DNA from 4 places in the Alteromonas sp. V450 genome. Region 2 is predicted to be linked to each of the others. Evidence: predicted binding sites of a transcription regulator. Region 2 holds the regulator's gene; each other region holds the start of a gene.

Region 1 (7,599 bases), 970 kb from region 2:
GTGGTGTACATTCGCCATCACACCCAAGCGAAAGAAGTAGACGAGCAGGAGTTTTTCTATTCTCAAGAAACCGGCGGCACTATTGTTTCAAGTGCATTAAAGCTGATGGATGAAGTAGTGCGAGAACGCTATAGCGATGGGAATTGGAATATTTATGCGGCGCAGGCTTCAGATGGCGATAACTGGGCTGATGACTCGCCGCAATGTCGTGACTTACTTGCCGCTAAGTTGTTACCAGCAACCCGTCATTATGCCTATATCGAAATAACTGAAAGACAGCACCAAAGTTTGTGGCGTGAATACGAGAAAGTGGCCGCCACTCACGACAACTTTGTATGTAAGCACATACAAACACAGGCCGACATCTACCCTGTGTTCAGAGAGCTATTCAAACGCTCTGAACAAGATGCGCAGCAAGGAGCCTAATATGACAACCGACGCTATGGCAAAAGAAAAAAGCAAGCCTGAAACATCAAAACGCCACTTATTAAGCGATGGGCCCGACTGGACGTTTCCACTTATAGAAGAGTATGAGCAACATATCGATCGCATCGCCAAAAAATTTAAGTTAGACACTTATCCCAATCAAATTGAGGTGATCACCGCAGAGCAGATGATGGATGCTTACGCCAGCATCGGCATGCCGCTTAACTACACGCACTGGAGCTTTGGCAAGAAGTTTATTCAAACTGAGCAACAATACCGCCGTGGACAAATGGGGCTGGCTTACGAAATCGTCATTAACTCTGACCCCTGCATTGCATATTTAATGGAAGAGAACACCATTACTATGCAGGCGCTGGTGATGGCTCATGCGTGCTATGGCCACAATTCGTTTTTCAAAGGCAACTACTTATTTAAAACCTGGACTGATGCTAGCTCTATAATCGATTATCTTGTCTTTGCTAAAAACTACATTGCTAAATGTGAACAGAAGTACGGCTATGACGAGGTCGAAAATATGCTCGACTCGTGTCACGCGCTAATGAATTACGGCGTTGACCGATACAAACGCCCGCAGAAAATTTCGTTACAAGAAGAGAAAAACAGACAAGAAGAGCGCGAGGCCTACCTGCAATCGCAAGTGAATGAGCTTTGGCGTACCTTGCCCGATAGCCCGCATAGCAAACACAAAGAAAAAATTCGCTTTCCACAAGAACCGCAAGAAAACCTGCTTTATTTTATTGAGAAAAACGCACCTTTACTGGAACCTTGGCAACGTGAAATTGTGCGTATTGTACGGAAAGTTTCACAGTATTTTTATCCGCAAAAACAAACCCAAGTGATGAACGAAGGATGGGCCTGTTTTTGGCATTACCATATTCTCAATGAGATGTATGACGAGGGTTTGGTCAGCGACCGCTTCATGATGGAGTTTTTGCACAGTCATTCAAGCGTTGTCATGCAGCCAGAATACAACAGCCCTTATTACTCTGGCATCAATCCGTATGCGTTAGGCTTTTCCATGTTCATGGATATTAAACGGGTATGTCAGTCCCCCACCGAAGAAGACTATAAATATCTTCCAAGTATTGCGGGAAAAGACTGGCTGGAAACCGTGCATTTCGCCATGGAAAACTTTAAAGACGAAAGTTTTATCAGTCAGTTTTTATCCCCTAAAGTTATTCGGGACTTTAAGTTATTCGCCCTTGAAGATGACACCACCAAACCCTTTATTGCGGTGAGCGCTATTCATGACGAAATGGGTTATCAAATTATTAAAGAGAAGCTGTCAGCTCAATACAATTTGAGTAATTTAGAGCCTAACATTCAGGTACACAACGTTGATGTGCGAGGCGACCGTTCGCTTACTCTTCGCTATATTCCTCAGCGAGGTATTCCGCTAGGCGATTCAAAAGATGAAGTTATGCGCCACCTGCACAGGCTTTGGAAATTCGATGTACGCTTAGAGCAAGACAATGGTGATGATGGTATTGACGTGATATCAGAGTGTAAACGTGCACCGCAGGCATAAGCCTGCGGTCACTCTTAGACCGAATTTTAAGCCGCCTTTGCACTTTCCATTTCTTTTCTAGAACACAATAACAATGACAGTGCACCTATTGCTGCAAAAACGGCTGCAGTAACGAACGTCTCATAGGCGTTAGTGCCTTGCTGCCACTGCTGCCCTGCCATGTAGTTGCCAAATGCGCCGCCCAGTCCAAACGCTATACTGATGTACACCGCTTGCCCTCGGCTTTGATACGCCTTCGGCAGGAACTGGTGGATAAAATGCACCGATACTGCATGGGTTAAACCAAAGCTTAACGCATGAATAAGCTGACTTAGCACAATCACCATAAAGGTATCAGCAAACGCCGCCATGACATACCAGCGAAGCCCTGTCAGCGCGATGCTCACGAACAATAAATTCCATACGCCAAACTGACTAATAAGCCTGCGGGCAATAAGAAATATCCCCACCTCGGCAAGTACCCCAAGCGCGATAAAGATGCCGGTTTGTTGGCCGCTGTAGTCAAGGTCGCGCATGTAAAGGGCGAAAAATCCGTAATACGCACCAAAGCTAATTTGCAAACACGCTGAAGCGAATATAAAGATGGCAAAAGGTTTTTGTTTGGCGTATTTCCAAATACTGCCCGCGGTAGACGATTCAGGTGCAGCTTCTTTGGGTGCACGTATGAACAAGGTACTGATGAACAGTAACGCGAGTACGCCAATACTGGCGTGCACTGGCGTATCGGTAGAAAAAATATCTAGGGCTTTACCCACACCTACCGTCAAACAAATAAAGCCAACGCTCCCCCATAGCCTTACCTGCCCATAGGTGGCCTTGGTTTTCGCCACTGTATTCATGGTGATAACTTCAAGCTGAGGCAACACCGCAGTCCAGAACATCATCATTAATCCGAAAGCCAGCGTAAGCCCCCAAAAACTGGTGAAGTAAAATACCGAACTAAAAGTCAGTACGGTAAGTAAGCAGCCCAAACGCATTACGCCGATGGCATTACCGGTTTTATCGGCCACGCCAGCCCACAGGCCAGGGCCTAAAATACGCGCTAGCGTTATAACCGCAAAGAGTTCACCAATCTCGGCAGAGGAAAACCCCCGTCCATCAAGAAAAATACCTAAATAAGGCACAAGTACGCCAAGCTGGCCGAAGTAAAGCCAGTAGGTAATAGCAAGAATAAAAAGACCGGTTTTGCCGCTTGCCGGACTCGCCGAAGTGCTTTTGGCGTCGTTTAGGCCATTTGGTGACAATTCACATCTCCATATGCAAAAACGCCACTAGCGCAAAACGGGTAGTGGCGAATAGTAAAATTCATTGGCGCAACATGTTTTTAGTGCCGCGCGTATTTGTAAACCACGTGAATGTGGTGGTCGTTAGAATGCGGCGTTAGGATTATAAACGCTATGCCTGACCCGCAATAGGTTTGGTGGTCGATACCACACCGGCATTTTGCGCGCGGTGACGCAGCAGATGATCCATCAATACCAGCGCCAGCATGGCTTCGGCAATTGGAACAGCACGAATACCCACACACGGGTCGTGGCGACCTTTGGTGACGATATCAATTTCTTTATTGTCTTTATTGATAGTTTTACCCGGCACCGAAATACTCGAGGTCGGCTTAAGCGCCATGTGCACTTCAATATCCTGTCCGGTAGAAATACCGCCTAGCACGCCACCTGCATGATTAGAGGTGAAGCCGTCAGGAGTCAATGTATCGCGGTGCTCACTGCCTTTTTGGTTGATTACATCAAAACCGTCACCAATTTCTACGCCCTTTACAGCATTAATACCCATCATGGCGTGGGCAATTTCAGCATCTAGCCTATCAAAAACCGGCTCACCAAGGCCTACGGGCACGTTCTTCGCTACCACCGATACTTTTGCGCCAATGCTGTCACCAGATTTTTTAAGGTCACGCATGTACTCGTCTAGCGCATCTAACTTAGACTCATCTGGGCAGAAGAACGGGTTAGTGTTAGTTACACTATGGTCAACTTTATCTACCGTTACCGGGCCAAGCTGAGACAAATAGCCTAACACTTCAATGCCGTGCACTTCTTTGAGGTACTTTTTCGCAATACCACCTGCAGCTACACGAATAGCCGTTTCACGGGCTGATGAACGCCCACCACCGCGGTAATCACGGCTACCGTACTTTTGATCGTAGGTATAGTCAGCGTGGCCTGGACGAAAGCGGTCCTTGATATTGCCGTAATCTTGGCTTCGCTGATCTTTATTTTTAATCAATAAACCAATGCTAGTGCCGGTTGTTTTGCCTTCAAATACGCCAGATAAAATCTGTACTTCATCGTCCTCTCTTCGCGCTGTGGTATAGCGCGAAGTGCCTGGTTTGCGTCTGTCTAAATCAACCTGAAGATCTTCTTCTGTGATCTCAAGTCCTGGAGGGCAACCGTCTACCACACCGCCAATTGCAATGCCGTGGCTTTCACCAAACGTGGTTACAGTGAAAAGTTTTCCGAAGCTGTTACCTGACATAATTAACTGTTAATCCTTACTACTAAAATACTGTACTAATGTGTCTTTTTGAACGGCGAAAATACCTGAGCCGCCATTTTCAAACTCAAGCCAAATGACTTCTAAGCCAGGGAACCTTTCGCTCATATGCACTTCACTATTCCCTACTTCTACGAATAACCAACCGCCATCATTAAGGTAAGTTGGCGCCTCTTTAAGCATGATATCAACCAGTTCCAAACCATCTTCACCTGCTGCAAGGGCAAGCTCAGGCTCGTGGTGATATTCTTCTGGCAGGTCAGCCATGTCTTCCGCGTCAACATAAGGCGGATTAGACACTATCAGGTCGTACTTCTGCCCTTCTAGGCTAGAAAACAGATCTGACTGGATTGGATACACACGGTGGCTTAGACCATGCTCCTGAATATTAATGTCAGCCACTTCCAAGGCATCTGTGCTAATATCTACCGCGTCCACCTGTGCTTCAGGATACGCATGAGCAAGTGCAATAGCGATACACGCACCGCCTGTGCACATGTCGAGAATAGTGTTTGGCGATGATTCTACAAAAGGCGCAAATTCGTTTTGAATGAGTTCAGCAAACGGTGAACGAGGAATAAGCACGCGCTCGTCTACGTAAAACGGCATACCGCAGAACCATGCTTCATTAGTGATGTAAGGCAATGGCATGCGCGTCTGCACGCGTTTCAAAACAAGCTCTGCAATCTTCTCTCGCTCGCTTTTCGTTAAGCGCGACGCCATTACACTATCGCCCACTTGCTCTAGTATAGGGTGAGGCAAATGTAAGGCTTGCATAACTAGGCTTGTCGCTTCGTCCCACGCGTTGTCAGTGCCATGACCAAAATACAAAGCCGCATCGTTAAAACGGCTGGTTGCCCATCGTGTCATATCTAACAGGGTATGCAGATCTTCAATGGCTTCTTCAAGGTAAAACTTATCGGTCATGGCGTTTGGGTACATCAAAAATTTTAAAGCTGGTATCATACCCAAACTTCATACCGATTCACATAATTAACTACGTACCGAATCTTTCTATTCGTTATAATTTAGGCGTTTTGAATCGGTAAATTCGAGTGTATTAACCCAAGCTATCGTTGATGAAAACCTTTAAAAAAGAACTCAAAGCATTAAAGAAGCAACTTTCTGAACCCAATCGTCATACAAACAAGGCGATAAAGGAAGGTGCGCGCAATGGAAACACGTCTACGGATACTGAGGAAGACACCTTTTCATTTGCCGATGCAATGCAGGGAGTGACGCTCTTATCACAAGATAAAGTTGAGCCCGATAAGAAAGTTGAATTATTTAAAAAGTCGCAGCAGGGTAAAGGTAAACACTTAAAACACAGCAAGCAATTAGCGGCAAGCTTCGACTTTTCTGATATGTATCAGGCAGCGCTGCCGCAAGAAGGCCCCATGCGCTTTTGCCAGGAAGGTGAGTCGACGCATATATTGAAACAGTTGCGCCGCGGCGACTATTCGCCAGAAATGACGTTAGATTTACACGGCCTCACTCGCGAGATGGCAAAAGCCGAGCTTGCCGCACTTATTCACACGGCAAGAAAAGACCTGATTGACTGCGTTTGTGTGATGCACGGCTTTGGTCAGGGCGTTTTAAAAGCCGCCCTGCCCCACTACTTAGTTCAGCACCCACATGTACGTGCGTTTCATCAAGCGCCCCTTGAATACGGTGGCCAAGCAGCGCTATTAGTGCTTGTTGACGTTCCGCTTCAAAATAATAAGCGCTGAAGTACAAATTCGGCCTACTTTGTATCGTCCGCACTATTGTGCATAAACAAATAAGTGTAATACACCATCATTGCGATGATAATGCCGATACCTAATAGTGATCCCCAAACGACGGGGTCTTTTATCATTGACCACAACATAATTAATCTCCTCTAGAACTTCTTAAAAGATAGAGGAGTTTTGCAGTGCGCCCTGTGATCCAGATCAATATTATTAAAGCACCTTCTGACATAAATAAGCGAACTTGATCCAGGTCAATAATCCGCGTTTTATAACCGCTACGTTACGGAGTTGTCCACGACGATGAAGTGAAACCACGAGACTGCATACTTGTCAGAATATGCTCTTTTAACCACTCATTTGCTTCGTGTGTTGAGCTAAAGTACTCGAAAGGTAAGCCAGAGCCAGCATAAATACGTGACCAAAACTTTCTTTGCATCGCTGCGCCTTCACTTTCATGTAAAATAACAGCCGTAGCCGCAAGTCCAAGCGCCATTGCTTTTTGCACTATCTCGTGGCCTCTGTCTGTTGCCTCCATTGGTGCCAACGCCAAACCGTAAACATTAACCAAACTTCCCCAGCAGGGAACATCAATCTGTTTTCGTGTTTCGCCAACAACCCGCTCATACTTTGTCATAAACTCGAGATTAAAAGGCCCGGTAAGATTAATAGAAAGGATCTGCAGCTCAGAAACATATATTGCTTGCACCTCCCCGTGTGCACTGAACTTGTTTGATTTCATTAGTTTCTCCCTTCTCTGAAAAAGTATAGGAAAAATACAAAGATAAAGACATGGGCATAAAAACCCAAAAAATGTATTGCAAATCATTCTCATTTACAATAATCTACAAATGCCTGTTCGACGTTGGGTAAAAAAACGGTCTTGGCTTAGCGTCGCTGAGGGATAGACGCCCGTCTATCCCTTTTTTTTATTTCTGCCCTATTTTTTGTCAGTCTGCATAGTTAACTCTCCCGCCAGCTGGACTTTGAATGCTTCTAATCACGGCACGTTACTGCATATATAGTAGTTATAAATAAATGTGACACAACAAAGAGTACGGACATTTTAAACTCGCTCACTAAGATGGCGAGCACCTATGCGAATTGGTAACCATTCAATTTTCACCTGCACAAAAAAAGCGACAATATTGTCGCTTTTACTGGTTTTAGGTAATTCAACTGAAGAGCTTCATAAACCAACCTTTCTGAAGATCTTCTTCACAGGTTTTTAGCTGTGTGGCATAACGCAATGAACGGGCTTTTACCTTTGATGCCACTTTCTTTAACCACGGCTTTCTGTCATAGCTGCGACGCTTATAGCCTCCCCAACCTTCGTGATAATTTAAATACTGTGCGTAAGCATCCCATTTAGAGACACCATTC
Region 2 (7,599 bases):
AGACACAGAGCGGCGCAAATTTCAGCCAATATGATGCAATATGTACCCGTCTCCGCTACTAAGTTACTGCAGGATGGGAGCATGACTGAGTGCTTAGCAAAGCAGCTAAAAGTAGACGATGTGGTTTTGGTTAAGCCTGGCGAAACCATTCCCATTGATGGCATAGTAATCGAGGGAAACGCAGCGGTTGACGAATCAATGCTTACTGGTGAATTTAATCCAGTACGCAAGTCAAACAATAGTACTGTATATGGTGGTACTGTATGTCAAGACGGCAGCCTGACCATTACAGTTACGCAAACCCTTAAAAATGCACTGGTAAATCAAATAGTAAGGTTACAAGCAAGTGCGATGGCGAGTAAGCCCAAAGCGGCGCAGATAGCGGATAATTTTTCTCGATACTTTGTTACCGCTGTATTGCTGATTTCTGCCTTAACCTATAGCTTTTGGGCATATCAGGGGAGCGACGAGGCATTTTGGATCACCATATCTGTGCTAGTGGCTACCTGTCCTTGTGCATTAGGGTTAGCAACCCCATCGGCACTCACTTGTGCTATGGCCAAATTAAATAGACAAGGTATTTTGCTTAAACGTGCTGATGCACTTGAACAAATTACTGATATTGACACCATCGCACTAGACAAAACCGGTACGTTAACTCAAGGCAAGTTCACCATTACAAACGCGTGGTACGCTGATGGCGTTGATAGTGACAAAGCCTTGTCAATTGCATGTGCGCTAGAATCCCGTTCAGAGCACCCTATCGCCAAGGCGTTTAATGGTGACAATGGATGTGACCAACGCGCCAAAAACGAATTACACAAAGTAACAAATTTTTCCGTAACACCTGGCGGGGGGATCAGCGGCGAAATTAACGATACCATGTTCTCCATGGGATCAGCTGCCTTTAGCGTGAGCGACATCTACATAACGTCTATTGAACAATATCCCACAGCTAACGTTTTTCTTACCGTTGAAGGGCGTATTATGGCAGCATTTGAGGTACGAGATTCACTGCGTGTCGATACAAAAGAAACCCTCAATTTGTTAAAAACAAACCATGAATTGGCTGTTTTAAGCGGAGATACACAACAAAACGTTGATGTGCTCACCAAAACCTTGCCAATTTCAACAGCTATAGGTGGGCTTACACCAGAGCAAAAATACCAAGCGGTTAAAACTTTGCAGCAAACCGGTGCAAAAGTAATGATGATGGGTGACGGTATCAATGACGCACCTGTTTTAGCCAGTGCAGATGTAGCAATAGCTGTAGGCAACGCAACAGATGTGGCTAAAACTGCTGCCGATGTAATATTGCTTGGCGATCAATTGCTTTCTGTGCCGGAACTTATACAAACCGCACATCAAGTGAAACAAAAAATACGTCAAAACATTGGTTGGTCGGTAGGTTACAATGTTCTTATCTTACCTTTCGCAGTCTCTGGGTTACTTTCTCCATGGATGGCGGTTGTAGGTATGTCGTTGAGCAGTATTATCGTTGTTACAAACTCAACACGATTATTGAGCAAATAACATGAGTATTATTTACGTACTAATTCCAATCGCCATCATTATCGTTGCTGTTGCTATCGTGATATTTTTCTGGGCGGTGAAAACCAACCAGTTCGAAGACCTTGATCGTCAAGGCTACAGCATACTATTTGATGACGACCTCTCGCCAGAAGAGAAAAAACTAGCAGAAGAGCGTAAGCAACTTCAAGACAACAAGTCAAACAAGCACAAAGCGCCGCATGGACGGGATTAATTACTTCTCGGCCTTTCTTATTGGCTTGGCAGGTGGCGTTCACTGTGTGGGTATGTGTGGGGGAATTGTTGCCGCACTGAGAATGGTCTCCCCAAAAGATGCAAGTGCACTCCCCTATACGCTTGCCTACAACATGGGGCGTATAGTGAGTTATACCATCGCTGGCGCGATGACCGGAACACTAGGAAAAATAGCAGCAGACTTTATCCCCTTAGCAAACTACGCCCTCTCTTTACTCAGCGGCGTGATGCTGTTGCTACTAGCCTGCTATTTAGGCAAATGGTGGACAGGATTATCAGTGTTAGAAAACGCTGGCAAAGGTTTATTCTCCAAAGTCCAGCCGTTCTCTAAACGTTTTTTGCCGTTCAAAACCCCTTTTAGCGCCATACCTTATGGGTTTATCTGGGGTTGGCTACCTTGTGGCTTAGTATATTCAACACTTACTTGGTCACTTGCGGCAGGTAATGCGCTAGAAGGCGCAGCTATTATGTTTTTCTTCGGTTTGGGTACACTACCTACGTTGCTTGCCGCAAGCGCCGGTAGCCAATATATCGTGCGTAGTTTTCAGCACAATCATTTTAGACAGATTATTGCAGCAATAATGGCCATATATGCCGCTTATCTTATTCATGGCGCAATCGTTTAAAAATGGGTGTATTATTATGAGGTATTCTTTTAGAGAGCGTGCATTATGAGCAAAGGAAGCCAATTTTCTATTCACTGTCAAAACTGTAGTTTTAGTCACTTGTGTTTACCCGTGGCGCTGAATAAAACAGAAATTGAATCTCTTGACGATATTATTGAGCGTAAAAAACCGCTTCATAAAGGTGATACACTTATACATACTGGCGACAAATTCCATTCGCTGTTCGCTGTCAGAACGGGTTCGTTTAAGTCATTCGTTACAAATAACGAAGGCGAAGAGCAAATTACTGGTTTTCATTTCCCTGGCGATATCATCGGCTTTGATGCACTGCGGGAAAATAAACATCAAAGCTACACGTCTGCACTGGAGACGGCCATGGTGTGTGAACTTCCCTATGAAACCCTCGATGAAATGTCGGTACAATTTCCAAAACTTCGCCATCAAATTTTGAGTTTCATGAGCGCGGAAATAAAACAAGATCACGACATGATCATGCTTCTAAACAAGCGAACTGCAGAAGAGCGTTTACTGTATTTTATTTCACATTTGTCTCAGCGATTTGAGGAACGTGGCTTCTCACACAGAGAGTTTCATTTGACCATGACGCGTAATGAAATAGGAAACTATTTAGGGTTGACCATTGAGACTATAAGTCGCCTCTTAAGCCGCTTCCAGAAGGATGGCATCATCAAGGTGGATGGCAAACTCATCTCGATTTTGGATTTTGACAGGCTAAATAACAAGTTAGAAGCGCTCAATGGTCCTAGCGTAGTCTGTGGATAATCACTCCTTACGTTAATATGCAGCGCGCCACGCGCGCTTGTACCCCACACGCCAGTTCATTATTTTAACTTTCTCTCCCTCACGCACTATTTTATTTACGTTGCCAGGTACACATATTTCACGTTGTGAAATTCTTGTTCTAAAACAACTTACGTTTTTCTTAATGTCGTTTATAGTTAATAAAAGCGACATTTAAAACAGTGCAACGTTGTCAGTCGCTACCGAACTTCACCGTTAGGGGGACGTTATGATTGAGTGTAAACGAATTCTAGCTGTTGTTGATGCCGAGCGCGATAACCAACCAGCACTAAGTCGCGCCTTTGAACTTGCATCGAAAACCGGTGCACAGGTTACCGCCATGATGGTGGTATACGATTTGTCTTACGATATGACAACGATGTTAAGCCCCGACGAACGCGAGTCCATGCGGCAGGCTGTCACGAATGAACATGCAAAATGGCTGGCATCCCACCTAAAAGAACAAGGTTTTGATGAAACTAACATTGTTGTTGAATGGAATAATCGCGCGTATGAGTCAATCATCTATTATGCTCTTAAGCATCATATAGATCTGGTAGTAAAAGCCACCAAAAACCATGATGACCTTGCTTCTGTAATTTTTACACCTACAGACTGGCATTTAATGCGCAAATGCCCTCGCCCAGTGCTGCTGGTGAAAGAGCACGACTGGCCGGAAAATGGTGAAATCATTGCCGCTGTAAACGTGGGTAGCGAAGATGACGAGCACGCAGCTCTCAACGATAAACTTACTCACATCGCTAACGACTATGCGTCACTATTAAAAGGAAATGTAAACTTAGTAAATAGTTTTCCTTCAACCCCACTTAACATCGCCATTGAAGTGCCTGAGTTTGACCCCGATACTTATCATGATGCAGTGAAAAACCACCATTTAAAGGAAATGCGCAGTCATGCGCTAAAGTACGGCATTCCTGAGAATAAATGCGTTGTAGAAGAAGGCCTTCCGGAAAAAGTCATTCCGCAGGTTGCTAAAACATTAGATGCCGAACTTGTAGTTATCGGCACCGTTGGACGCGTTGGTCTTTCTGCGGCGCTTATTGGCAATACAGCCGAACATGTTATTGATGAACTCAATTGTGATGTACTTGCCATTAAGCCCGATGGCTTCGTCTCTCCGCTATCGATTTAGCCTTTGAATGTTTTTGCCAACATCATTTATAAGCAGAAAATAAAGCGCCTTTCAGTGGCAGCCGCTTTACAATTTTAACGCCACAAGCGTAGTCGAGAAATAGCGCTTTAATGTATACTGTTGGCTTTATCACAAACCAAGCTAGTTAATTATGAGTGTAGGCACAAACAGTGCTGACGCGTCGCCGTTAAACGCTGCGCAAAGTAAGCAAAAGTACAACTTCAACAAACTTCAAAAACGACTTCGCCGCAACGTGGGTAAAGCTATTGGCGATTTCGGCATGATTGAAAACAACGACAAAGTTATGGTGTGTTTGTCTGGCGGAAAAGATAGTTACACAATGCTAGATATACTTATGTTTTTAAAGAAGATTGCGCCTATTCACTTTGATATTGTTGCGGTTAATCTTGATCAAAAACAACCTGGCTTCCCAGAGCATATTTTGCCTGAATATTTAGATAGCATTGGCGTTGAATACAAAATTGTAGAAGAAGACACCTACTCTATCGTTAAAGATAAGATTCCAGAAGGAAAGACAACCTGTTCGCTTTGCTCTCGTTTACGCCGTGGTATCTTGTATCGTACCGCAAAAGAACTGGGCGCAACAAAAATCGCATTGGGACATCACCGCGACGACATGCTCGAGACGTTTTTCCTAAATATGTTTCATGGTGGAAAGTTGAAGTCTATGCCGCCTAAGCTTGTCAGCGATAACGGAGAGCACATTGTCATTCGTCCGTTGGCATACTGTACTGAAAAAGATATCGAGAAATATTCACAAGCTGCTGAGTTTCCAATTATTCCTTGTAACCTTTGTGGCTCGCAGGAAAACTTACAACGTCAAAACATTAAAGCAATGCTTCAAGACTGGAATCGACGTTTTCCTGGTCGTATAGAGTCGATGTTCCGCGCGCTTCAAAACGTAGCGCCGTCGCATTTAGTTGACAGTAACCTGTATGACTTTAAGGCAATTACCACGCAAGATGGCCCTGTCGAAGATGGTGATATTGGTTTTGATGAGCCATCTTTTACCACAGAAAAGCATGCAGCGCTTGGTGTAAAAGACCATAGTGATGAAGATAATACTATTGATGTTGTAAACATAATGGAACCGAAGTAGATGAAAATAGGACTTGCGTTAGGAGCCGGTGCTGCACGGGGCTGGACCCATATTGGTATCATTGAAGCATTAGAGAAACTTGGCGTTAAAATTGACGTGGTCGCCGGCTGTTCTATTGGTGCTTATGTTGGCGCGGCCTATGCAAGCGGTAAACTAGAAGATCTTAAAGAGTGGGCTTGTTCGCTAAGCGACTGGCAAGTACTGGCGCTTATGGGCGTAGGACTTAGGCGCGGCGGCATTGCCAGTGGACAAAAAGTTTTTGACAAGCTTGCCAGCGAGTTTTGCGCTCCCTCCTACGAAGACATGCTGAAGCCATTTGCGTCGGTAGCTACCGATTTGTATACCGGCCGTGAAGTGGTATTTAACTCAGGTCCTATTGGCGATACCATTCAAGCATCTTGTGCAATTCCCGCGCTCTTCGCGCCCGTAGCACACGGCGATCGTTGGCTAGTAGACGGCGCTGTTGTTAATCCCGTTCCGGTTAACTTGTGTCGTCAGCTAGGGGCGGACTTTGTCATTGCAGTAAACTTGAATGCAGATTTCCGACCACTTCGGCTTGAAAAATTAAGGCAAGACCACGAAGAAAACCAACGCAAAACCGAGGACTTTTTTACTAAAAGCCAGAACGTGTTGCGCCAATGGTTTTCGCCTGATAGCAAGGAAGAAAAAGCACTTGAGAAGACAGACGAAAAAGAGGAAGTTTTGTCTGATACTAACGATGTTAAAACTGAAGAAGGTATTGCTTCTGAAGTGATAGAAAAAGTAGAAGAAGAATTCACTGAGGTTCCAGCTAAAGTGAGCAAGCGAAACCCACCTGGGATCATGAGCGTAATGAGCAGCTCACTTGAAATACTACAAGCTCGCGTTACACGCTCTCGCCTTGCCGGCGATCCGCCTGACATTCTTATTGAACCGCAACTTACTGACGTGGGTATTATGGAATTCCACAGGGCAGAAGAGCTCTGCGCAAAGGGTGAAGAAACCATCGCCCGTGTGGCCGAGCAAATTAGGTATCAGTTGCTCACCTGATACCTAAACCAATGGTACGTAATTAACTTGAAGCCATTGCGGTTACGCGCAGTGGCGCCTTTGGCAGCGTTAAACCTCTTGCGTTATCTATCCAATCTTGTTCTAAGTGCAACACGCCATTATTGATATGTACTCCCTGAGGCGTGATGAAGTCTAATTCCTTGTCATCAAATTGAAGCATTAAGCCTTTTACAGATGGCATCATAAAAGATAAAAAGCTTCCCATCTCATTAAAAAAAGCTTCGTACTGGTCATACAAGAAAGTAAGTTCGTCTTTTGTATAATACTGCTTTAGATATTCCGGTTTGGTCTCTAGCTGCACCGACATATCACATACATTTGCACGCTCATTTAAATCGATACGCACCAGTGCATTAGCGAGCTTCAGAGCCTTCTCTGTGGGTACAGTGAAGCGTCCTTCGCCGCTTACCTCAAGGGGCATTGTTTTTTTATCTGTCACAATTAACGCCTCATTAACCTCGCACAAACGACCCTCACCCACACGGACAAAACCAAATGCAAACTGAAGCGCTTGGGTATCTTCGTTATCTAGTTTTTTCACATGGCTGTAAAAACGGCTGTATTCTACATCGATTGTTTCACTAGCCACAGAAAAACTGCTTACAGCAATAAACAGCGATGAGGCACAAATTAAAGCAGCGCGTATCATTCGGATAAAAACTCCTCGTTAAATAGGATCATAGTTTGTAGCTCTTCAACATAAGCGGCTCCCCGCTCGGAATAGTTCATTAGCCCCTCAGCAAGCGCTACACCAGTAATTGGTATCTGGTTTGCTCGAAGTCGGCTGCGTATCTCTCTTAAATCAGCATAAGCGTCATGGCGATTTAAATTTCGCATGTAGGTATACGTTGCTTGAGATAAACTATCAAATTTAGCGACTTCGTGAGACGCCCCCTCGTTTCGACGGTTTGGTACAAAACCGCACCCTCTAGAGAAACACCACAAGCCAAAAAAGTTATAGCCTTTTTTTGCAAAACGACTGGTGCCCCACGCCGACTCATTAGCAGCCTGCACAAGCACAAGCTCTACGGGTAAAATATCAATCTTTTGCAGCAACGCGAGAA
Region 3 (7,599 bases), 2.8 Mb from region 2:
TAGAAGAAATTGGCTGTTTGTATTATGAAGAGCCGGTGAACTACTTAAATTCAAAACTGCATGACAAAGTGGCCAAAAACGTGAATGTTCCTATTGCTGGTGGAGAACGTTTATATCATCGCTGGGACGTGCGCCCATATCTTGAAGATCAATCGATAGACGTACTACAACCTGACGTTGGACTTTGCGGAGGCTTCACTGAAGCGAAAAAAGTGTGTGATTATGCAGATATTTACGACGTTCGTATTCAGGCACACGTGTGTGGCGGCCCAGTGGCGACTGCTGCTAGTCTACACTTAGAAACGGCAATCCCGAATTTCCTCATTCATGAGCACCACACCTATGCGATTAAAGACTGGAATAGAGAACTGTGTATTCAAGATCCACAGCCTGTAAATGGCTTTATTGAAGCGCCAGACACACCAGGGCTGGGCATAGAACTCAATGATGAAGTGGTTTATCGGTCACCTAACATGACGGTAACGGCATTAAAATAACTGACGTCTCGTCGCCTGACTTTTGCCTATCAGTTAAGTCAGGCGATACCAATTTTTCGCGGTATTCTCAAACAACCACATTTTTTCGTGTTCACTCAGTGGACACGTTAATTCGTGATACACTTTCCAGAGGCATTGATACGGCATTCGCCATGTACATAGGGGATAGTTGCTGGCCAACATAACTTTATCACGAGAAGCGTTTGCTAATAATGCGCTTAAAACTTGCTGAGCTCTGCGCTTACACCACTGCCTGTCCTGCATTTCTAACCCTGAGAACTTAAATGCGACTTGCTCTGTCTCTGTTAAACTTGCAATATTTTTTGTCCAGCGTTTAAACGCTAAACTTTCAATGGTTAACGGTGCAACCGCGCTGTGATCAACGATTACCCTCAATGATGGATAGCGTTCTAATACTTTCAGAAGAGCGTTTACTACAGCAGTGTCAGCAAGATCAAACTGCGCATCAAAGCTCAGACCTTTTTTTGCCATAAACCCAAGCAACCACTGCACCTTTGGGTTGTTGAGCATCGTGGTTGCGTTATCATCCAAAATATCACGTAGGCCAACCACGGACGAGTAACCAGCAAGTTTGTTAATGTGGCTCTCAGCATATTTTGACGATAAATCTATACAAGCTACGCTGCGAAAAGGCAGGCGACAATGACCTTCTAAAAATTCAATTTCGCGCCATGGCTTTGTGTTGTCAAAGCCCGCTTCAACATGCACAAACCCGCTTAAGTTAGGGCCCGCGGCACGCGTGAGATCCACTTCATAATGATTTCGTGCAATATCCGTTTTATCAGCCCAAAAGGGGGGGTTATTAGGCTTAAGCCAAGCGTAAGCGCCTTTATCTAAGGCAAAAAAATGGACATGAGGGTCTACCCACGTACGCTGTTTATTCACATTATTCAGATCAAAACCCATTGATGAGAATTTCCCTTATTGTGCAGTGTAGCCACCATCAACTGCGTGCAAACTACCCGTTATAAAAGACGCACTATCGCTGCACAAGAAATACGTAAGTTCAGCAACGTCCTTTGGCTGCCCTAACCTTCCTAAGGGTTGCGCGGCCGCTTCTTCTGCAACCACCACCGCTTTATCTACTTTAGAGCGCGAAACATAACTATCGATTGCCTTGTGAAACAGCGGTGTCTCGATTGTACCTGGGCACACTGCATTTACTCGAATGTTGTATGAAGCGTAGTCAAGTGCGGTGGTTTTGGCGATGGACGCAAGTGCCGATTTCGTCAAACCATAAGCAAAAGAATTTCGCTTGCCAACAAAAGACTGATCAGAGCCCATTACCACTATGGCGCCGCCACGCTGGCGCTTCATTACCGGTAAACACGCTTTTATTGAGGCGTAAGCGCCTTTCACGTTGAGACTTAACACGCGGTCTAATAATGCTTCGTCGGTGTCTTCAATAGTGGCAGACACATGCATTCCCGCGTTACATACCAGCGCATCAACCCGCTCATAGGTTTTTATGATTTCGTCTATTGTCGCACTGACCGTTGGCACGTCGCTGACATCGCATGGCTTCCAAATTGCACATTTAGGCTTGCGTTCAAAATCTCGAATGTCCAAATTTATGACGGTATAGCCATGTGCTGCGAATAATTCACAAACAGCAAGTCCTATCCCCATACTCCCTCCCGTTACAATACAAACAGGTGGAGTGATTTCAGGTGCTGAATGGCTAACTTCATTTTCTATAGCGTGATCTTCTGACATTACCGTTTCTGCTTATTGAAAGTATTTTTGTTTGTGACGATAGCATGCCAGTGGAAACTAGAATTGCAAGTTGGCTTTTTGCATACATATAAGCGAGATTTATTATTAACTTTCCTTTAACGCACTACTCTCACTATGCTTTTTGTGGCTATAATAAGCACAATTAAAACACTTGTTTGAAAAAGGAGTCATCCATGCCTCTATACCATGCACCCACTGCTGATTTTCAGTTTCTTTTAAAAGATTGGCTTGGACTTGATGCCCACTACGAAAAACTTGGAATTAGTGATTTCGATAGTGAATTAGCGAATGAAATTATTTCTCAAGGTGCAAAGTTTGCGCTGGACGTTGTTGCCCCCCTAAATCGTGAAGGCGATGAAGAGGGCTGTACCCTTAAAGATGGAAAGATTACAACGCCGAAAGGGTTTGCTGAAGCTTACCAAGAATATGTCGCTAACGGCTGGAATGCGATGCTAGGCACCGCTGAGTATGAAGGACAAGATTTGCCCTACACGATGGCGGTTCCTGTTCACGAAATGCTAAACGCGGCGAACTTAAGCTGGCGTTTAACCACCATGCTTACAGAAAGCGCGACATTGGCGGTAACTAAGCATGCCAGCAAAGCATTGAAAGATATCTACCTTGCCAAACTAATAAGCGGCGAGTGGACAGGCACGATGAACCTGACCGAACCTCATGCCGGAACAGATTTAAGTTTACTTAGCACTAAAGCTGAACCTCAAGGTGACGGTAGCTACAAAATAACCGGCAACAAGATTTTTATTACTGCGGGTGATCACGATTGGAGCTCGAACGTTATTCACCTAGTACTAGCTCGCCTTCCAGACGCACCAAAAGGCGTTAAAGGCATTAGCCTGTTCCTTGTGCCTAAGTTTCTGCCAGACGCAAGCAACGAACCTGGTGAGGCAAATAGCCTTTCTGTGGGCAGCATTGAACATAAAATGGGGATTAAGGCTAGTCCAACTTGCGTAATGAACTTTGACGGTGCCACTGGCTGGTTAGTTGGCGAGGAGAACCAAGGGCTGGCGTGTATGTTTACAATGATGAACGATGCGCGTTTCCAAGTAGGCATGCAGGGCCTTGGGGCGGCTGAAGCGTCATACCAAGGCGCATTAACCTATGCGCGAGAGCGTTTGCAATCTCGCGCCCCTCAAGGCATTCAAAATCCTGAAGGCAAAGCTGATCCCATCGTTTTTCAGCCAGACGTTGCACGCATGTTGCTCACGCAAAAATCATTAATTGAAGGGTGTCGTGCGCTTTCACTTCTTTACGCTAAATTTATGGATGTAGAAAAGCTTAGCGAAGGGGAAGACAAGGAAAATGCAGAGAAAATATTGCAGTTTCTAACGCCTATTTGTAAAGCCTTCATGACTGATATGGGCCTTGAAACCACCAGTATTGGTGTGCAAGTCTTCGGCGGCCACGGCTTCATACGTGAGTGGGGCATGGAGCAGCTTATGCGTGATGTTCGTATTGCGATGCTTTATGAAGGCACCAACGGCATTCAGGCACTTGATTTGATTGGCCGAAAGCTAACCCGAGATGGCGGCCAGATGATGGAAGCAACCTATAATGCTTTCAATGAACTGGTTCATAAAATTCAAGATAATGAAGCACAAGGTCTAGCGCAGGGTCTTCTTGACGACTGGCGAGCATCATCAGCAGATTGTCTGGGGATGGACCCTACAACAGCGGCATCGGCAGCGTGTGATTACCTCGCATACAGTGCCTACTCGTTGCTAGGCGTGTTGTGGTATAGCATGGCAGACGCGGCGCAAAATAGTGACAACGCTGTATTAGCCGCATCAAAAGTTAAAACACGCGATTTTTACATTGAGCGTATTTTGCCGCGACGCGATGCGCACAAAGTCGCTTATATGGCCGGCCCTGAAAGCACGCTAGCTATTAGCGGCAGTGAGTTCGACTATTTGTAAGCGGCGCTAACGTAACCATTAAAAAAGGGGCGTTTACTAGAAATAAACGCCCCTTTTTCTTATATTTAAAACTAACCGCTTGCCGCAACGTTTGTGGAGAAAGTATCGGCAAACCACTCATCAAGCATTGCTTTCTCATAGGAAAGCGAGTCTCTCCCTGTGCGTCTCATATTTGAGTCTAGAAAATCCATATCTTTTATTTTTACGTCATGCGCTTCTTGTAAAATATTGCCGCTTTCATCAGTCAACTTATAGTTAAGCGACATGCGCGGAATATCGATGCGTTGAATTAAGCGCACATCCCCCCCGCCGGTGCCGAAACCAACAAACTGGCTGGGCCAAACCTGACCTGCAAGGTCTAAATTTGTTACCGTGATAGACAGGGTTTGCTCGCTTGGCATCGTCTCAGCCAAGGTTTCAATGTGTGACGCTAACTGAGTCATTACCCGTTCACGAAATCGCTTTCTCGATTCATTTGCAGGCCTCAGATCCGCATAAGACTCTGGCTTTTCCCACACAACCTCGACTTCAGCAGCACTAACAGGTGTCGCAATTAATAAACCTGAAAGACTTGCGGCAATGCCAAAGCATGAAAAAGTATTTATCAAACGCATAGAAGACTCCTACTTGTTTATTACCGTATTTTCGCTGTTCGCGAGCAACGCTCAATCTCGACAAACTTACCTAGCCCGCCTCTGAAGCAAACCTTTACTTTCGACAACATTTAATTCATAAACGGCGACTGTTCTATTATTTGGCAAATTTGCAGTCGTTTAGTTCCCGAAAAATTAGGATTGATTTCCTCAGTCTTACAGTAATCGACGTAAAACTGATTCAACCCAGCCTTGCTTTGGGTAATCTGCTCAACATAGCTTTGTTGGTAAGGTTTTAATGGACTAAGCTGGATATTTATTTTGTCTCGCAGGCTTTTTAATTCTCTTCGTTCAGGGATAGTGGTTACGTGAATAAGCCAATTAGAGATAGACGCCTGCACATCGGCAAATAAATATTGAACGAAAGGGGAGCGCAAAATCATAACTAAAACAATAATTTCTGCGGCGATGATAAAAAAACGTAACATGACTTCTCAACAAACTCGACAACGATAGGTTTTGCCTTGTGATGAACGAAACCGAGCATCACACAACTGTACATTAAACAAACATCATAGATTACTGTCTCGTACAAGTATACCACTTATCACATTTCTGACAGATTCTGCACTCTCTACTCTCACAGGTAGGCATCAGTATAAGAGACAAACATGCTGACAAGGAAACTGCACACAGCCGGAAGATCTTTCTGAACTTTCAGTATTGACTGAAAGTTTAAAAAGTTAGATCATGTCACAAAGATTGATCTACATTAAAAAAGCGGGATGATGAATTGATATACTGCAGTCGCAGTTCATGATGTCAGCTAAGGTTAAAATATGAATGAACAAATACCGGTAAAAAATGTTACTCCGGTAAAAGTACACAAGCCCAAAGGCACCGTTGAAGGGAAGCGCAGAGACTCTAGAAGCCGAATTTATGTGCGCGCGGTTAAAGGGCCGTTAGAGTCTTTTCGACGCCTTTTTGGGTTATTTTTCTTGGGGCTGTTCGCCATAATTCCTTGGCTTCAATTTAACGGACAACAGGCAGTATTGCTCGATATTGGTGAGCAGCGGTTTACGATATTTTCTCTGACACTGTGGCCTCAAGACCTTACGCTTCTCGCTTATATATTCATCGTTTCTGCATTCGCCCTTTTCTTCGTTACGACATTTGCAGGGCGGGTTTGGTGTGGTTTCATGTGTCCTCAAACTACATGGGTTTATATTTACACTTGGTTTGAGGAAAAGTGCGAAGGCACCAGAAACAAACGTATCGCCCTTGATAATCGGAAAATGGATTTTGACAAATTTATCAGAAAGACGGCTAAACACACCGCTTGGGTAGCAGTAGCACTACTTACTGCACTGACGTTCGTGGGCTATTTCACACCGATAGACCAGCTTTTTATTGAATTTTTTACGTTTAACACCAGTTTTTGGGCTGCGTTTTCAGTTATTTTCTTTGCCGTTTGCACCTACGGCAATGCCGGGTATATGCGGGAAATAATGTGTACCCATATATGCCCCTACGCACGCTTTCAGTCTGCCATGTTCGATAAAGACACATTCACCGTATCTTACAATGCAAAACGCGGTGAAAAGCGTGGTCCACGTCCCCGTAAGCTCAGCCATGAACAAGTTCAAGAAAAAGGCTTAGGCGACTGTATAGACTGTAACCTATGTGTACAAGTTTGCCCTACGGGTATCGATATTCGCAACGGTTTGCAGTATGAATGCATAAACTGCGGCGCCTGCGTCGACGCGTGTAACGGCGTAATGGACAAAATGGGGTATCCCAAGGGGCTGATTAGCTTTACGTCTGAAGAAGAATTGTCAGGCGGCAAAACACATATTATAAGACCCAAGCTCGTCGGTTACTTTGTCGTTCTCATTGTAATGACTGGTTTATTGTTCGCAAATATATGGATGCGAAGCCCAACGGAAGTCGACATTATTAGAGATCGTAATTCGCTTTATCGCGAGACAAACGAAGGACTAATTGAAAATGTTTACACCATCAAGGTGCTCAATAAAACACAACAAACCCACACCTATAGCATTGCGATAAAAGGTTTACCGGAATACGAATACATTGGTGAACAAACGGTAACTGTTGGGGGTGGTGAGGTGTACAGTACACCAATTTCTGTTGCAACAGACGCCTATAATCTGGAAGATACGGTTACCGATATCTTAATCAGCGTGAGCACAACCATAGACGGTGAGGTGGTTACTGTTGATGAACCGACTAAATTCCTCTATCGATGACAGATTTTTCTTTCTCAGGGCTAAGCCCTGACACAATTTTGGATGCCCTGGAATCTCAGGGCATTTTTCTGCAAAGTGGCTTACTAGCCTTAAACAGCTATGAGAATCGCGTTTATCAATTCTTGGCCGAAGATAATCAGCGCTACGTAGTAAAATTCTATCGACCCGGTCGTTGGTCTGATGCACAAATTCTCGAAGAACACGCTTTTGCTAACGAACTTGCTGAGTCTGAAATACCGCTTGCAGCGCCCATTGCGCTTAACGGTCAAACGCTACATCATCACAACGTTAACGGAACTGATTACCGTTTTACCTTATTCCCATCAGTAGGAGGAAGGCAATTTGAGAACGATAATTTAGATCAGTTAGAGTGGATGGGACGTTTTATTGGTCGAATTCATAGCGTTTCGAAGGCTAGCGCGTTCTCTTCGCGCCCACACATCGACACGCCAAGTTATCTGCATGAGCCCCGGCAGACTCTTGAAACCAGTCGTTTATTACCAGACCACCTCAAAACCGCCTTTTTCGCCATTTTAGACCCCGTAAT
Region 4 (7,599 bases), 570 kb from region 2:
CTGAAAAGGGCTCGCCTTCAACGTGGATTTTTACTATTGCACGTAACATCCGCTTTGATATGCTCCGTAAATTGCAAAACAGAAAAGAAGATGTTTGCTCGGACGATTTGTGGCCGGTTCTGTGCGAACAAACCGCCGATGTAAACGAGGCTCCTCTTGACGAACAAGTCACGTTAGAGCAAATTGGTTATTTATTTGAGTCGCTTCCAGTAAAGCAAAAAGCGGTGATTGAAGCGATTTACATTGACGGGAAGTCTCAACAGGAAGTCGCTGACGAACTTCTTATTCCGCTAGGCACTGTAAAGTCTAGAACGCGTCTGGCGTTACAACGATTGAAGGTTATGCTAAACGACAATGATTAGGTTCCACCCCAGCACTGATTTACTAGAGAGTTATGTAGAAGGCTCGTTGAATTCGTCAGTTTCTTTGATGGTTTCTGCGCATTGTGACATGTGCGAACAATGTCGTTCATTTGTTGAAAGACAAACTGAAGTGCTGGCGGAAACAATATTAGATGGTGTAGACGATGCGTCGTTTGCATCGGGCGAGTTTTACGACATGCTTTCTAGCATTACTCAGCAGCCTTCTGCTCGTCCTTTGGATGAGGCTGAAAGTGAATTACCTCACCTTAAACGCGCAAGCGGCGTTAAGAGTACAATTGAGCTCGACGGCCGCACATTCAATCTTCCGAGAACACTTCGTCGTTATGTAGACAAAACAGGTAACTGGACTGGCCTAGTTGGAAAGCTTTGGCAAGCGCCAGTTGAACTTGGAAATCAAGGTGTCGCTAATTTTATTTATATGGGCCGAGGAGGGAGTGTTCCGGAACACACTCACAGAGGCACTGAATACACGCTTGTTATAGATGGTGAATTTAGTGATGGCTTAGAGAAATATGACACGGGTGACTTTATCTATATGGATGGAGACAAGACGCATTCTCCAAAGTCAGACGCGAGCGAAGGGTGTCTTGTATTCAGTATTGTTGACCAACCTCTTCATTTCACATCAGGTTTCGCAAGGCTCTTAAATCCGTTTAGCCACTTGTTTTTCAGATAAAACAACAAACGCACGTAAACGTGCGTTTTTAGCTTATATAAGTACGGAAAACACTAGCTGATAAATTCGCTCTCTGGATAATTAAGTTTAAGCGTTTTCATCGCGTTGTCTTTAAGTTCATCGAGACCCAACTGCTCGTAACTTGAGACCATTATTTCCAAAGCCTGCTGTACTTGAGTGCTGTCAGGGAAATGCTCTATAACATAGCGTCCTCGGTTTGCTGCGGCAACATATGCTTCTCTTCGCATGTAGAAGCGCGCAATAGCGATTTCGTATCGCGCTAGTCTGTCCTTGATATGCACCATTCGCTGCTTAGCATCTGCTGCATATTTGCTATCGGGATATTGTTGAATAAGTCTTCTGAAATCCTCAAATGCTTCGCGAGATTTTGAAGGGTCACGATCGGTACGGTCGATATTTAGTAGTTCTTGAAAGAGGTTACTGTCTGACTCCATGTTTGTTAATCCGCGCATATAATACGCGTAATCAACGTCGGAATGGTTGGGGTTAAGCCTTACAAACCTATCAATGGTAGCCAGTGTCTCTTCAATTTTTCCCGATTTGTAATAGCTGTAAATAAGGTCAAGCTGAACTTGGTGAGAAAGAGGGCCAAACGGATATCTTGAGTCTAACGCACTCAATGTTTGAGCCGCTGCACTGAAGTTACCTACTTCCATACTTTCTTTGGCTCTGTCGTATAGTTGTTGCGCACCCATGTTTGCAAGTACGGCTTTTTCTTCGTTATTTGAAGAACTACAGCCCGCAACAGACACTACAGCACCGAGTAAAACGGGGGCTAGTAAACGAAATGATTTCATAATAATTCTTGTTTCCTGCTAAACAGTGTTAATACTTCGCTGTTAAAGCTCACGTAATAAACAACAACACTTTGTGACTGCATTCTAACGCACTAACAGTGAGAAAAACCATACAAAAGCGTAAACAAAGCAGTGTACCGCGTGAAACCTTGTTATAATACCTTTTTTTAGAAACTAACAATGGTGTTATGTCACAGTCGCCGAACACAATTCAATTAGAAGCTTCAACAGAAGCCTCGCACTTTGGTCTACGCTTAGATCAAGTTTTAGCTGATTTGTTCCCTGAATATTCGCGTTCAAAGCTAAAAACTTGGATCCAAGATGGAAATGTATCAGTCAATGGTGAGGTAATAACGATACCTCGTCATAAAATGCAAATGGACGAACTTGTTACTGTAAACGCAGAGATGGATATACAAGTTTCCAGTCAAGCTCAGGATATCGCGCTGGACATTGTGTATGAAGACGACCACATCCTTGTTATTAATAAACCAGCCGACTTGGTTGTTCACCCTGGTGCGGGTAATCCAAGCGGAACGGTATTGAATGCATTATTAAATCATGTACCAGATATCGACAAGGTACCTCGTGCGGGCATCGTCCATCGACTTGATAAAGACACTACTGGCTTAATGGTCGTAGCAAAAACGATCCCTGCACAAACCCATCTGGTGGATCAATTACAACGCAGAGAAATGAGTCGCGAATATGAGGCGGTAGCATTGGGAACTATGGTTGCTGGTGGGGTTGTCGATGCACCTATTGGAAGGCATGCGACCAAGCGCACACACATGGCGGTACGAGAATCAGGCAAACCTGCTGTTACCCATTTTCGCGTTATAGAAAAATTTAGAGCTTACACGCATTTGCGCCTTAAACTTGAGACCGGTCGTACACACCAAATACGCGTACATATGGCACATATTAAGCATCCGCTATTGGGCGATCAGGTGTACGGTGGACGTCCGAGATTACCTAAAGGTGCATCAGACGCATTTATTGCAACGTTACGAGGTTTTCAGCGACAGGCGTTGCATGCAGCGCAGCTTTCATTATTCCATCCAGAAACCGAAGAATGGATGACTTGGAAAGCGCCTTTACCTCAAGATATGCAAGATTTACTAAAAGCAGTCAAACAAGACACCAAAGAAAACCCCGAGGATATGCTTTAATTTATGAATAAAACACCTGAATTCGTAACACCACAATGGGATTGTCCAGCTAATGTCGTTGCATATTCAAGTACGCGCAAAGGAGGTGTGAGTTCAGGTGACTTTGAAGGTTTAAATGTGGGCGCGCATGTCGGCGATGACTTGTTGCTTGTTCGGGCCAATCGAAGCGTTTTGCCTCATCACGAAAAAATTACATGGTTAGAGCAAGTGCACAGCAACAAGGTGTTGTCGCTCCCTAGTATCGATACCACCGCTGATGCCGCGATTTCTACAAGTCCTAATTTTTTTTGCGCTGTTATGACGGCAGACTGCGTACCCATTTTGGTGTGTAGCAAAAGGGGGGATGCGGTCGCCGCAATACATGCGGGTTGGAAGGGGTTACATACCAACGTTATTGCAAATACTATTAATACCTTAAAGCTCACTACGTCAGAGTTAATGGCGTGGATTGGCCCAGCAATAAGTGTCGATTGTTACGAAGTCGATGAGACGTTAGCGCAACAATTTGCGCAATATCCCAATGCAATCAAAAAAAGCACGGCGCCAGGTAAATATCTTTTAGATTTGCCCCTAATCTCCGAGACTCAACTGCGTCAAAACGGGGTTGAATCTATATACCAAAGCGGTTTGTGCACCTACACGCAAAAGGAAATGTTCTATTCCCATCGCTTTGCAACACACAAGCGTAAAAGAAGCACCGGCCGAATTGTCAGTGTTATTGGGTTAACAACCAACGGATAAAAACCGTTATTTGCGTCACGCGCGTTTGAGCACTATTGTTTCAGATCAAACTTTGTGTCTGTTAGCTTATCTTTTTGTCTAACTTTTCATGTTCATACTTGAATCGATAATTACTCGCTCCCATAACTAATGCATACACAAAATGCTTTCTTAATAGGTTGAGAATATGAGACTAGATAGATTTACCAGTAAATTTCAGCTTGCCATATCCGATGCTCAATCACTCGCATTGGGGCGAGACCATCAGTATATTGAACCTGTCCATTTAATGACTGCAATGCTTAATCAGCAAGGCGGTTCAGTTCGCCCTCTATTCGACCAAGCAAACATCAATGTAAATGCATTACGTTCAGCCCTAAGCCAAGCTATCGAAAAGTTACCGCGTATAGAGGGTATTGGTGGAGACGTCCAGCTAAGCAAAGATAGCGGAATACTACTCAATTTGTGCGACAAAATTGCACAGCAACGTAAAGATGAGTACATCACGTCTGAAATATTCGTATTAGCTGCGTTGCAAGACAAAGGGCGGTTAGGTGAGATATTAAAAAGCTTGAATGTTTCTAAAGACGTAATTGAGGCGGCCATTGACGACATGCGCGGCGGGCAAAAAGTGACGGATCCAAATGCGGAAGATGTTCGTCAAGCCCTTGAGAAATACACCACTGATCTTACTGAACGAGCAGAACAAGGCAAGCTTGACCCTGTGATAGGACGAGATGACGAAATTCGTCGCACCGTTCAAGTGCTACAGCGCAGAACCAAAAACAACCCTGTACTTATTGGCGAGCCCGGGGTGGGTAAAACCGCCATCGTGGAAGGTTTAGCACAGCGCATCATTAATGGCGAAGTACCTGAAGGCTTAAAAAATAAGCGCGTTCTTGCCCTAGATATGGGAGCATTAGTGGCGGGTGCCAAATACCGTGGTGAATTTGAAGAACGTTTAAAAGCAGTACTAAACGAATTGGCAAAAGAAGAAGGGCGCGTCATCTTATTCGTTGACGAACTACACACCATGGTAGGTGCCGGCAAAGGTGATGGTGCTATGGATGCTGGGAACATGCTAAAACCTGCATTAGCCCGTGGCGAACTGCATTGCGTTGGAGCAACCACATTAGACGAATATCGCCAATACATCGAAAAAGATGCAGCGCTTGAGCGTCGTTTCCAAAAAGTTCTGGTTGAAGAGCCTAGCGTGGAAGATACCATAGCCATTCTTCGAGGCTTAAAAGAGCGCTATGAGCTTCACCATTCGGTAGACATTACCGACCCCGCTATTGTCGCTGCGGCTAGCTTGTCACATCGTTATATTAGTGATCGTCAGTTGCCGGATAAAGCCATTGACCTTATTGATGAGGCAGCGTCTAGTATTCGTTTGCAAATAGACTCTAAGCCCGAAGACATGGACCGTTTGGAGCGCCGTATCATCCAGCTTAAGTTGGAAGAGCAGGCGCTTGCTAAAGAAACTGACGATGCTAGCCATAAGCGCCTTGAGATGATCGAGCTAGAGCGCGAGCAAGCAGAAACCAAGTATTCAGAGCTAGAAAAAGTATGGTTGGATGAAAAAGACGCCATGCAGGGAACACAAACCATTAAAGGAGAGCTTGAACAGGCTAAACTTGATTTGGAAATTGCCCGGCGAGCATCTGATTTAAACCGTATGTCGGAACTTCAGTACGGCCGTATTCCTGAACTTGAAGCAAAGTTGGAGCAGGCGGCTGAAAACGAAACCCGCGAGACAACGTTACTGAAAAACAAAGTTACAGACATTGAAATTGCGGATGTGCTCTCTCGATGGACGGGTATTCCTGTAGCGCGAATGCTTGAGGGCGAGCGAGAGAAGCTTTTACGCATGGAGGATGTTCTTCACAAACGAGTTGTGGGTCAAGAAGAGGCGGTTCAGGCTGTATCAAATGCCATTCGCCGTTCACGTGCTGGGCTTGCCGATCCAAACCGACCTATTGGCTCATTCTTGTTCTTAGGGCCGACGGGCGTAGGTAAAACAGAGCTGTGTAAAGCGCTGGCAGGCTTTATGTTCGATACTGAAGATGCCATGGTGCGTATTGATATGTCTGAGTTTATGGAGAAACATTCGGTAGCGCGCTTAGTGGGCGCGCCTCCTGGTTACGTTGGCTATGAGGAAGGCGGCTACCTAACAGAGGCAGTTCGCCGCAAGCCTTATTCCGTAATTTTGCTAGACGAAGTTGAGAAGGCTCATCCAGACGTATTCAACATTTTGCTTCAGGTGTTGGATGACGGTCGTTTGACTGATGGTCAAGGGCGCACGGTAGATTTTAAAAATACGGTTGTGATCATGACGTCGAACTTAGGCTCAGACATCATTCAGGATAAGCACAACGAAAGTAAGTATGACGATATGAAAGCGTCTGTAATGAACGTAGTCGGGCAGCATTTCAGACCTGAATTCATCAACCGCGTAGATGATATTGTGGTATTCCATCCGTTAGGGAAAGAGCAAATCAAATCGATTGCCAAAATTCAGCTTGCCTCGCTTCGTGCAAGGCTTGCTGAAAAAGGATATAAACTTACTCTGTCTGCCGCTGCAATGGATAAATTGGCGGACGCGGGTTTCGACCCAGTTTTTGGCGCCCGTCCACTTAAGCGAGCAATACAAGTGCAGGTGGAAAATCCACTCGCGCACCAATTGCTTGCTGGCGAACTGATACCTGAATCCACCATCAGAATTGATGCTGATGATAGTGGCTTGTTCGTGGTAAGTAGTTAATCGCAAAGAGAACGTTATCAATATAAAGGGCACTGGCAACAGTGCCTTTTTTGTTGCTTTATCATCGACTTTTCCTTTAGTTTACTTGCAAAAGAAATTTTTAGCGTCAGTGACAGGAGTAGTGCATGCAAACAGCCCCAATTATTAACGCTTTTAAACGCGTAGTCGGGGAAAGTAACCTTGCCGTTGGTAGACGTCAAACAGAGCACTACCGAAAAGGGTGGCGGTCGGGCGAAGGTGAGGCCCTGGCAGTGCTGTTTCCAACCACGCTCTTGCAATATTGGGAAGCACTTAAGGTCTGTGTGGAATACAACTGTATTATCATCATGCAGGCTGCAAAAACTGGTTTGACTGAAGGTTCTACGCCAAGCGGTAGCGACTACGATAGACCTGTGGTGGTAATTAATACGCTAGCAATGGACGATATTGTTCTGGTTAACGACGCAGCGCAAGTACTGAGTTTTCCCGGAGCAACACTGTTCAAACTTGAAAAGGTGCTAAAGCCACTCGGGCGTGCGCCTCATTCTGTAATTGGGTCGTCGTGTCTGGGTGCGTCTATTGTTGGTGGTGTTGCAAATAACTCGGGTGGGGCACTTGTCAAAAGGGGGCCTGCCTATACTGAACTATCGCTCTTCGCTCAGGTGGATGAAAAAGGAGAGCTACAGCTTGTTAATCATCTAGGGATAGACCTAGGCGACACGCCAGAGGAAATTATCGGAAACCTTTCTTCTGGCAACTTTTCAAAATCTTTACCTGAAACCAGTAAGAAAGCGTCAGCTACTGACTATGAACAGATAGTTCGCGATGTAGATGCTGATACGCCGAGCCGCTTCAATGCCGATCCATCAAGGCTTTATGAAGCCAGTGGTTGTGCCGGTAAAATTGCCGTGTTTGCGGTACGCTTAGATACATATGAAGTACCTAAGAAAGAACAAACGTTTTATATAGGTACGAATGATGCAGATGTGCTTACCCGTATCCGCAGAGACGCATTGTCAACGTTTGAACATGTCCCTGAAGTTGGCGAATACCTGCACAGAGAGGTGTTTGATATTGCTGATGTCTA

What was found. The regulator FNR, encoded in region 2, switches genes on or off when oxygen is low (the NO sensors DNR and NnrR bind a similar motif). The targets are predictions, from matches to a motif close to TTGATCTAGATCAA.
Positions count from the first base shown of each region.
Region 1: the regulator FNR is predicted to act here: its motif matches at 6,461-6,474, upstream of BK026_RS19455 (DUF3149 domain-containing protein).
Region 3: the regulator FNR is predicted to act here: its motif matches at 5,545-5,558, upstream of ccoG (cytochrome c oxidase accessory protein CcoG).
Region 4: the regulator FNR is predicted to act here: its motif matches at 3,826-3,839, upstream of clpB (ATP-dependent chaperone ClpB).

Region 1 is NZ_MODU01000004.1:192,306-199,904, reverse strand. It holds gene BK026_RS00925 (YeaH/YhbH family protein) at 1-426, shown strand, start outside; gene BK026_RS00920 (SpoVR family protein) at 428-1,975, shown strand; gene BK026_RS00915 (MFS transporter) at 2,002-3,219, opposite strand; gene aroC (chorismate synthase) at 3,371-4,468, opposite strand; gene prmB (50S ribosomal protein L3 N(5)-glutamine methyltransferase) at 4,478-5,413, opposite strand; gene smrB (endonuclease SmrB) at 5,566-6,216, shown strand; gene BK026_RS19455 (DUF3149 domain-containing protein) at 6,231-6,356, opposite strand; gene BK026_RS00895 (hypothetical protein) at 6,500-6,958, opposite strand; gene BK026_RS00890 (hypothetical protein) at 7,392-7,599, opposite strand, start outside.
Region 2 is NZ_MODU01000004.1:1,166,436-1,174,034, forward strand. It holds gene BK026_RS05050 (heavy metal translocating P-type ATPase) at 1-1,533, shown strand, start outside; gene ccoS (cbb3-type cytochrome oxidase assembly protein CcoS) at 1,535-1,765, shown strand; gene BK026_RS05060 (sulfite exporter TauE/SafE family protein) at 1,752-2,411, shown strand; gene fnr (fumarate/nitrate reduction transcriptional regulator Fnr) at 2,457-3,194, shown strand; gene uspE (universal stress protein UspE) at 3,442-4,365, shown strand; gene ttcA (tRNA 2-thiocytidine(32) synthetase TtcA) at 4,517-5,485, shown strand; gene BK026_RS05085 (patatin-like phospholipase family protein) at 5,486-6,514, shown strand; gene BK026_RS05090 (DUF2987 domain-containing protein) at 6,537-7,184, opposite strand; gene BK026_RS05095 (glucosaminidase domain-containing protein) at 7,181-7,599, opposite strand, start outside.
Region 3 is NZ_MODU01000004.1:4,005,231-4,012,829, reverse strand. It holds gene BK026_RS17740 (mandelate racemase/muconate lactonizing enzyme family protein) at 1-497, shown strand, start outside; gene BK026_RS17735 (amidohydrolase) at 531-1,424, opposite strand; gene BK026_RS17730 (SDR family NAD(P)-dependent oxidoreductase) at 1,440-2,234, opposite strand; gene BK026_RS17725 (acyl-CoA dehydrogenase family protein) at 2,429-4,189, shown strand; gene BK026_RS17720 (DUF3016 domain-containing protein) at 4,261-4,803, opposite strand; gene BK026_RS17715 (hypothetical protein) at 4,914-5,270, opposite strand; gene ccoG (cytochrome c oxidase accessory protein CcoG) at 5,622-7,052, shown strand; gene BK026_RS17705 (serine/threonine protein kinase) at 7,049-7,599, shown strand, end outside.
Region 4 is NZ_MODU01000004.1:1,736,298-1,743,896, reverse strand. It holds gene BK026_RS07605 (sigma-70 family RNA polymerase sigma factor) at 1-362, shown strand, start outside; gene BK026_RS07600 (ChrR family anti-sigma-E factor) at 355-1,059, shown strand; gene BK026_RS07595 (outer membrane protein assembly factor BamD) at 1,113-1,877, opposite strand; gene rluD (23S rRNA pseudouridine(1911/1915/1917) synthase RluD) at 2,066-3,049, shown strand; gene pgeF (peptidoglycan editing factor PgeF) at 3,053-3,790, shown strand; gene clpB (ATP-dependent chaperone ClpB) at 3,957-6,533, shown strand; gene dld (D-lactate dehydrogenase) at 6,659-7,599, shown strand, end outside.